Sphaerisporangium rubeum: one gene and its partner. The main gene of each other region encodes a partner of the protein of the gene in region 2 in a complex. Links are inferred from orthologs where the notes say so. Each region holds a gene or a part of one and is shown on either strand. Other genes may lie near its edges.

What was found.
Region 1: BJ992_RS22920 (region 2) and BJ992_RS20135 share a complex: the UniProt entries of both Bacillus subtilis proteins name them as parts of the possible RNA degradosome complex. The link is inferred for Sphaerisporangium rubeum from one-to-one orthologs.

Annotation. Positions count from the first base shown.
Region 1 is NZ_JACHIU010000001.1:4,684,058-4,687,137, forward strand. The notes cover bases 15-2,775. They hold BJ992_RS20135 (6-phosphofructokinase), read right to left. Parts: upstream 2,028-2,775; coding sequence 1,002-2,027; downstream 15-1,001. Other genes in these bases: BJ992_RS20130 (MHYT domain-containing protein), read left to right, coding at 80-934; BJ992_RS20140 (lactonase family protein), read right to left, coding at 2,189-2,775. Outside these bases: more of BJ992_RS20140, read right to left, coding at 2,776-3,080. UniProt on the Bacillus subtilis protein: Catalyzes the phosphorylation of D-fructose 6-phosphate to fructose 1,6-bisphosphate by ATP, the first committing step of glycolysis.
Region 2 is NZ_JACHIU010000001.1:5,382,978-5,386,278, forward strand. What follows is about bases 137-3,118. They hold BJ992_RS22920 (polyribonucleotide nucleotidyltransferase), read right to left. Parts: upstream 2,796-3,118; coding sequence 477-2,795; downstream 137-476. Other genes in these bases: BJ992_RS22915 (insulinase family protein), read right to left, coding at 137-477. Outside these bases: more of BJ992_RS22915, read right to left, coding at 1-136; rpsO (30S ribosomal protein S15), read right to left, coding at 3,220-3,301. UniProt on the Bacillus subtilis protein: Involved in mRNA degradation. Catalyzes the phosphorolysis of single-stranded polyribonucleotides processively in the 3'- to 5'-direction. Necessary for competence development in Bacillus subtilis.

The DNA of each region.
Region 1 (3,080 bases), 700 kb from region 2 along the record:
ACATCAGCGATGATGGGATACGTCCCACTATGACCAGGTAACACGAACCATGTTCGCGTTTCCCGCAAGGAGCGCACGCTTGTCCCACATCGACCACTTCTCCCACGGGGCGCTCATCCCCGTGCTGTCCTATGCCATGTCCGTCATCGGTTCTCTGCTCGGCCTGCTGCTCGCCTCCCGCGCACGCGTGACCGAGGGGGCCGCGCGGACCCGCTGGCTCGTCGCGGCGGCCCTGGCCATCGGCGGCACCGGCATCTGGGTCATGCACTTCATCGCGATGATGGGCTTCTCCGTGCCGGGCACGTCGATCCGCTACGATGTGCCGCTCACCGTCGTCTCCGCGTTCGTCGCGGTCGTCATCGTAGGGATCGGGCTGCTGCTCGCGGCCCGCGGCGGCGAGCACTTCCCGCGCCTCGCCGGCGCGGGCCTGATCACCGGGCTCGGCGTGGCCGCGATGCACTACCTCGGCATGTCCGCGATACGCATCCCCGCCGACCTGCACTACGACGTGGTGACCGTCGCGGCCTCGGTGCTCATCGCCGTGGTGGCCGCGACCGCCGCGCTGTGGTTCACCCTGCGGGTCGAGGGCCTGGTCGCCACCACGGCCGCCGCGCTCATCATGGGGGTGGCGGTGTGCGGCATGCACTACACCGGCATGTTCTCGCTCAGCGTCAGCCTGTGGCCGGGGCCCGCCGCGGACGTCGGCGGCGCGACCGCGCTGAGCTTCCTGCTGCCGCTGCTCATCGGCATCAGCCTGGTGACGCTCGGCCTGCTGCTCGTCGTCACCCTGATGCCCTCACGTCAGGAGATCGAGAACGAGGCCGCGCTGCTCGCGTCCATCGAGCGGCGCCGCGCCGGGATCGTTCCACCTCAGGCCCCCGCGGCCCCCGCGCGCCGTCCGTCGCTGTTCGACTCCGGCGGCCCCTCGCGCTGACCTGACGACGACGGCCCCGGCGACGTGATGTCGCCGGGGCCGTCGTCGTTCACCGTACGCCGGTCTGTCAGCCGAAGAAGACCTCCGCCTCCTCGTACCGGGACACCGGGACCGTCTTGAGCTCGGCGGTCGCCTCCTCAAGGCGCGCACGGACGATGTCGGTGCCGCGCAGCGCGACCATCTTGCCGAAGTCGCCGTCGTTCACCGCGTCGATGGCGTGCAGGCCGAAGCGGGTGGCGAGCACGCGGTCGTACGCGCTCGGGGTGCCGCCGCGCTGCACGTGGCCGAGCACGGTGGTGCGGGCCTCCTTGCCGGTGCGCTTCTCGATCTCCTGGGCCAGCATCTCGCCGATGCCGCCGAGACGGACGTGGCCGAAGGAGTCGAGCTCACCGGTCTGCAGGGCCATCTGGCCCTCCAGCGGGTGCGCGCCTTCGGCGACCACGATGATCGGCGAGTAACGGATCTTGAAGCGGCTCTCGACGTACTCACAGACCTTGTCGATGTCGAACGGCTTCTCCGGGATGAGGATGACGTTGGCGCCACCCGCCATGCCGGCGTGCAGCGCGATCCAGCCCGCGTGACGGCCCATGACCTCGCAGATCAGCGCGCGGTGGTGGGACTCGGCGGTGGTGTGCAGCCGGTCGATGGCCTCGGTCGCGATGTTGACCGCGGTGTCGAAGCCGAAGGTGTAGTCGGTGGCGTTGAGGTCGTTGTCGATGGTCTTCGGCACGCCGACGACCTTCACGTCCCGGTCGTACAGCTGCTTGGCGACACCCAGGGTGTCCTCGCCGCCGATCGCGATGAGCGCGTCGACGCCGTACTCGGCGAGGTTGGCCTTGATGCGGTCGACACCACCCTCGATCTTGATGGGGTTGGTGCGCGAGGAGCCGAGGATGGTGCCGCCGCGCGGCAGGATGCCGCGCACGCTGGAGATCTCCAGCGGCATCGTCTCGCCTTCGAGCGGGCCGCGCCAGCCGTCCCGGAACCCGACGAACTCGTGCCCGTAGACGCTCACGCCCTTGCGGACGACGGCACGGATGACCGCGTTGAGGCCAGGGCAGTCTCCGCCCCCAGTCAGTACACCGATACGCATGGCGGGTTTCCTCCCGATGTGGGTCTGCGGTCACACTTCTTGTGCGTCATGGCTGCCGGCGGGCACCGTCGGAAAGGCATTCCCCCCATCCGCCGGCGTCACCGCCCATGGCATTGTGCCGCAGCCGCCAACATTGGTCTAGACCAGCATGTGACAGGCGGTCAGACCGGTGCCGGCAACACGCAGGAGGGGCTGCCGACCTCGAACGCCAGACCCGTCGGCACCGGAACGCCGTCGTGCAAGGCGAGCACGGCGACGTTGTCGGACCGCTGGTTGGCGACGTACATGTGGTCGCCGGCGACCGTGAAGTGGCGCGGCCACAGTCCACCGCAGCCTACCTCCGCCAGGAGGGTGAGGCCGCCGTCACCGGTGAAACCGAACACCGCGATCGTGTCGGGGCCGCGGTTGGCGGCGTACAGGTGCCGGCCGTCGGGGGAAAGGTCGATGTGCGACACGAGGTTGCGGCCGGCGGACCCGGTGGCCGGCACCGCGCCGAGCTCGCGCCACCCGTCGTCGTACACCCGGATGGCCCCGTCCAGCTCGCCGGCGACGTACCAGCGGCCGTCGCGGCGTGCCATGTGGCGCGGGCCCATGCCGGCCGGCATGATCACCGGCCCGTCCGGGTGCGGCGCCGGCGCGGCGCCGGTCGTGAAGCGGCGGATCCGGTCGGTGCCGAGGTCGGTGGCGTACAGCGTGCGGCCGGGGCCGAACGTCGACTGGTGCGCGTGCGGGCCGGCCTGGCGCGCGGGGTCGGCGCCGTGACCCTCGCCGGGGAACAGGTGCGGACGGCCGTCGAACAGGCCGGAGCTGCCGAGCCGGAACACCGCCACGGTGCCGTCGCCGTAGTTGGCGACCGACAGCCACGTGCCTGAGGGGTCCACGGCGACGTGGCAGGGGTAGGAGCCGCCACTCGGTCCCTCCGCCAGCAGCGCCGGCCCCTCGGCGTCGGCGGAGAAGGCCGCCACCCCGCCTTCCTCGCATTCGAGCACCGCGTACACGATCGGCAGCCGCGGGTGGAAGGCCAGGAACGACGGGCCGGTCGCCGCGGTCTCG
Region 2 (3,301 bases):
GAGCACCGCGGAGAACTGCTCGTGCACCACGTCGGAGGGGTCGTCGTCGTGCATGGCGATCTCTTCGAGGATCACGCCGCGCTCGGACTCGACGTCCTCGGCGGTGACCAGCGACGAGGTCACCACGTCGGCGAGCACGTCGATGGCGAGCGGCAGATCCTCGTCGAGGACCCGCGCGTAGTAGCAGGTGTACTCCTTGGCGGTGAACGCGTTGATCTCGCCGCCGATGCCCTCGATGGCCGCGGAGATCTCCAGCGCGTCCCGGGTGGGGGTGCCCTTGAACAGCAGGTGCTCAAGGAAGTGGGTGGCCCCCATGTGCTCGGACGCCTCGTCACGGGATCCGATGCCGACCCAGGCGCCGACCGCGACGGAACGCACGGTCGGCATCGTCTCGGTCACCACGCGGAGCCCGCCGGGCAGGACGGTGCGGCGTACGACGCCGGCACCGTCCTTACCGGGGTGCAGAGTGGTGGTGATCACGAGTTGCGGTCGTCCCGTCCGCCGCGGGTGCGGGTACGGCGCGGCCGGTCGCCGCGCGGCTCGGACCGCTCGGACCGCTCGGCCTCGCGCGGCTCGGCGTCGCCGGCCGCGTCGCCGCCACCGGACTCGGCCCTGGCCGCGCTCTCCTTCTCGATGACCTCGACCGGCACCAGGGACAGCTTGCCCCGCGCGTCGATCTCGGCGATCTCGACCTGGACCTTGTCGCCGACGTTCATGACGTCCTCGACGTTCTCGATGCGCTTGCCGCCGTGCAGCTTGCGGATCTGCGAGACGTGCAGCAGGCCGTCCTTGCCGGGCAGCAGGCTGACGAACGCGCCGAACGCCGCGATCTTGACGACCGTGCCGAGGTAGCGCTCGCCGATCTCCGGCATGTGCGGGTTGGCGATCGAGTTGATCGTGCTGCGCGCCGCCTCGGCGGACGGGCCGTCGGTCGCGCCGATGTAGATGGTGCCGTCGTCCTCGATCGTGATCTCGGCGCCGGTGTCGTCCTGGATCTGGTTGATCATCTTGCCCTTCGGGCCGATGACCTCGCCGATCTTGTCGACCGGGACCTTGATCGTGATGATGCGCGGCGCGGTCGGGTTCATCTCCGCCGGGGAGTCGATCGCCTCGCGCATGACGTCGAGGATGGCGAGACGTGCGGCCCTGGCCTGCTTGAGCGCCGAGGCGAGCACCGTCGCGGGGATGCCGTCCAGCTTGGTGTCGAGCTGGAGCGCCGTGATGACGTCACGGGTGCCGGCGACCTTGAAGTCCATGTCACCCATGGCGTCCTCGGCCCCGAGGATGTCGGTCAGCGTGACGTACTGGTCACCCTCGCCGATCAGGCCCATCGCGATGCCGGCGACCATCTCCTTGAGCGGCACACCGGCGTCGAGCAGCGCCATCGTGGAGGCGCAGACCGACCCCATGCTGGTGGAGCCGTTGGACCCGAGGGCCTCCGACACCTGGCGGATGGCGTACGGGAACTCCTCGCGGCTCGGCAGCACCGGGATCAGCGCGCGCTCGGCGAGCGCGCCGTGGCCGATCTCGCGGCGCTTCGGCGAGCCGACGCGGCCGGTCTCACCGGTGGAGTACGGCGGGAAGTTGTAGTTGTGCATGTAGCGCTTGGTGCGCTCGGGGTTCAGCGTGTCGATCATCTGCTCCATGCGGAGCATGTTGAGCGTGGTGATGCCGAGGATCTGGGTCTCGCCACGCTCGAACAGGGCCGACCCGTGCACGCGAGGCACCACATGGACCTCGGCGCTGAGCTGCCGGATGTCCTTGGTGCCACGGCCGTCGATGCGCACACCCTCGCTGATCACGCGCTCGCGCATGAGCTTCTTGGTGAGCGAGCGGAACGCGGCGGAGATCTCCTTCTCGCGGCCCTCGAAGTCGGAGGCGACCTTCTCGGCGGCCAGGGCCTTGACGCGGTCCAGCTCGGCCTCGCGCTCCTTCTTGCCCGCGATGGTGAGCGCGGAGGCCAGCTCGCTCCGGACGGCGCCGGCGACGGCGTCGTAGGCGTCCTCCTGGTAGTCCAGGAAGATCGGGAACTGCTGGGTCTCCTTGGCGGCGGCCTGAGCGATCTTGTTCTGCGCCTCGACGAGCACCTTGATGAACGGCTTGGCGGCGTCGAGACCCTCGGCCACGGTCTCCTCGGTCGGCGCGACGGCGCCGTCGGCGACCAGCTTGAGCGTGTCGCGGGTGGACTCGGCCTCCACCATCATGATCGCGACGTCGCCGTCGTCGAGCACCCGGCCGGCCACGACCATGTCGAAGGTCGCGCCTTCCAGCTCGGCGTGGGTCGGGAAGGCGACCCACTGGCCGTTGATCAGCGCGACGCGCACGCCGCCGATCGGGCCGGAGAACGGCAGGCCCGCGAGCTGCGTCGACAGGCTCGCGGCGTTGATCGCCACGACGTCGTACAGGTGGTCGGGGTTCAGCGCCATGATGGTCGCCACGACCTGCACCTCGTTGCGCAGGCCCTTGACGAAGGACGGACGCAGCGGACGGTCGATGAGGCGGCAGGTGAGGATGGCGTCCTCGGACGGCCGGCCCTCACGGCGGAAGAACGAGCCGGGGATGCGGCCCGCGGCGTACATGCGCTCCTCGACGTCCACGGTGAGGGGGAAGAAGTCCAGGCTCTCCTTGGGATGCTTGGACGCGGTGGTGGCGGACAGGACCATCGTCTCGTCGTCGAGGTAGACGACGGCGCTTCCCGCCGCCTGGCGCGCGAACCGCCCGGTCTCGAACCGGATGGTACGCGTGCCGAAAGAGCCGTTGTCGATCACGGCCTCTGTGCTGTGGACACCCTCCACGGGGGACCTCCTTTTGGTCGGTCGCCCGCGTCCATGCGCTTGATCACACTCGCTGGGGGCACGCGCCGGGCCGGGCGGCGGTCGCCGCGCTCAGGCGAGGCGGTGCCCGGCTCCGTCGTGCCGGTTCCCCGTCATGTGCAGCGCCGGTCTTCGATCGAAGCACCCGGGTCGCGGCGGCACGCCGTCGACATCCGGAAGCCACTACCGAGGACCGGCCCGCAGGCGTCACGGGGACGCTCGTACTGTGCGGACGCGGGGCACTGGTTCGGCTGTTGTTCAGTTGTCTGGTAGGCCAGTTTGCTCACCGGCGGGCCCGTGCGCGTCGCGACGCGCCGTCTCCTCGCGGTCCTAGCCAGGGAGGCCTTGCCCTGATGTGGGAGGGAGTGGCTGCTCGCCGCTCCCTCCCCACATTATCGGCCGTGTGCTATCGGCGCAGGCCGAGACGCTCGATGAGGCTGCGGTAGCGCGTGATGTCCTTGCTCGCGAGGTACTTGAGCAGGCGGCGC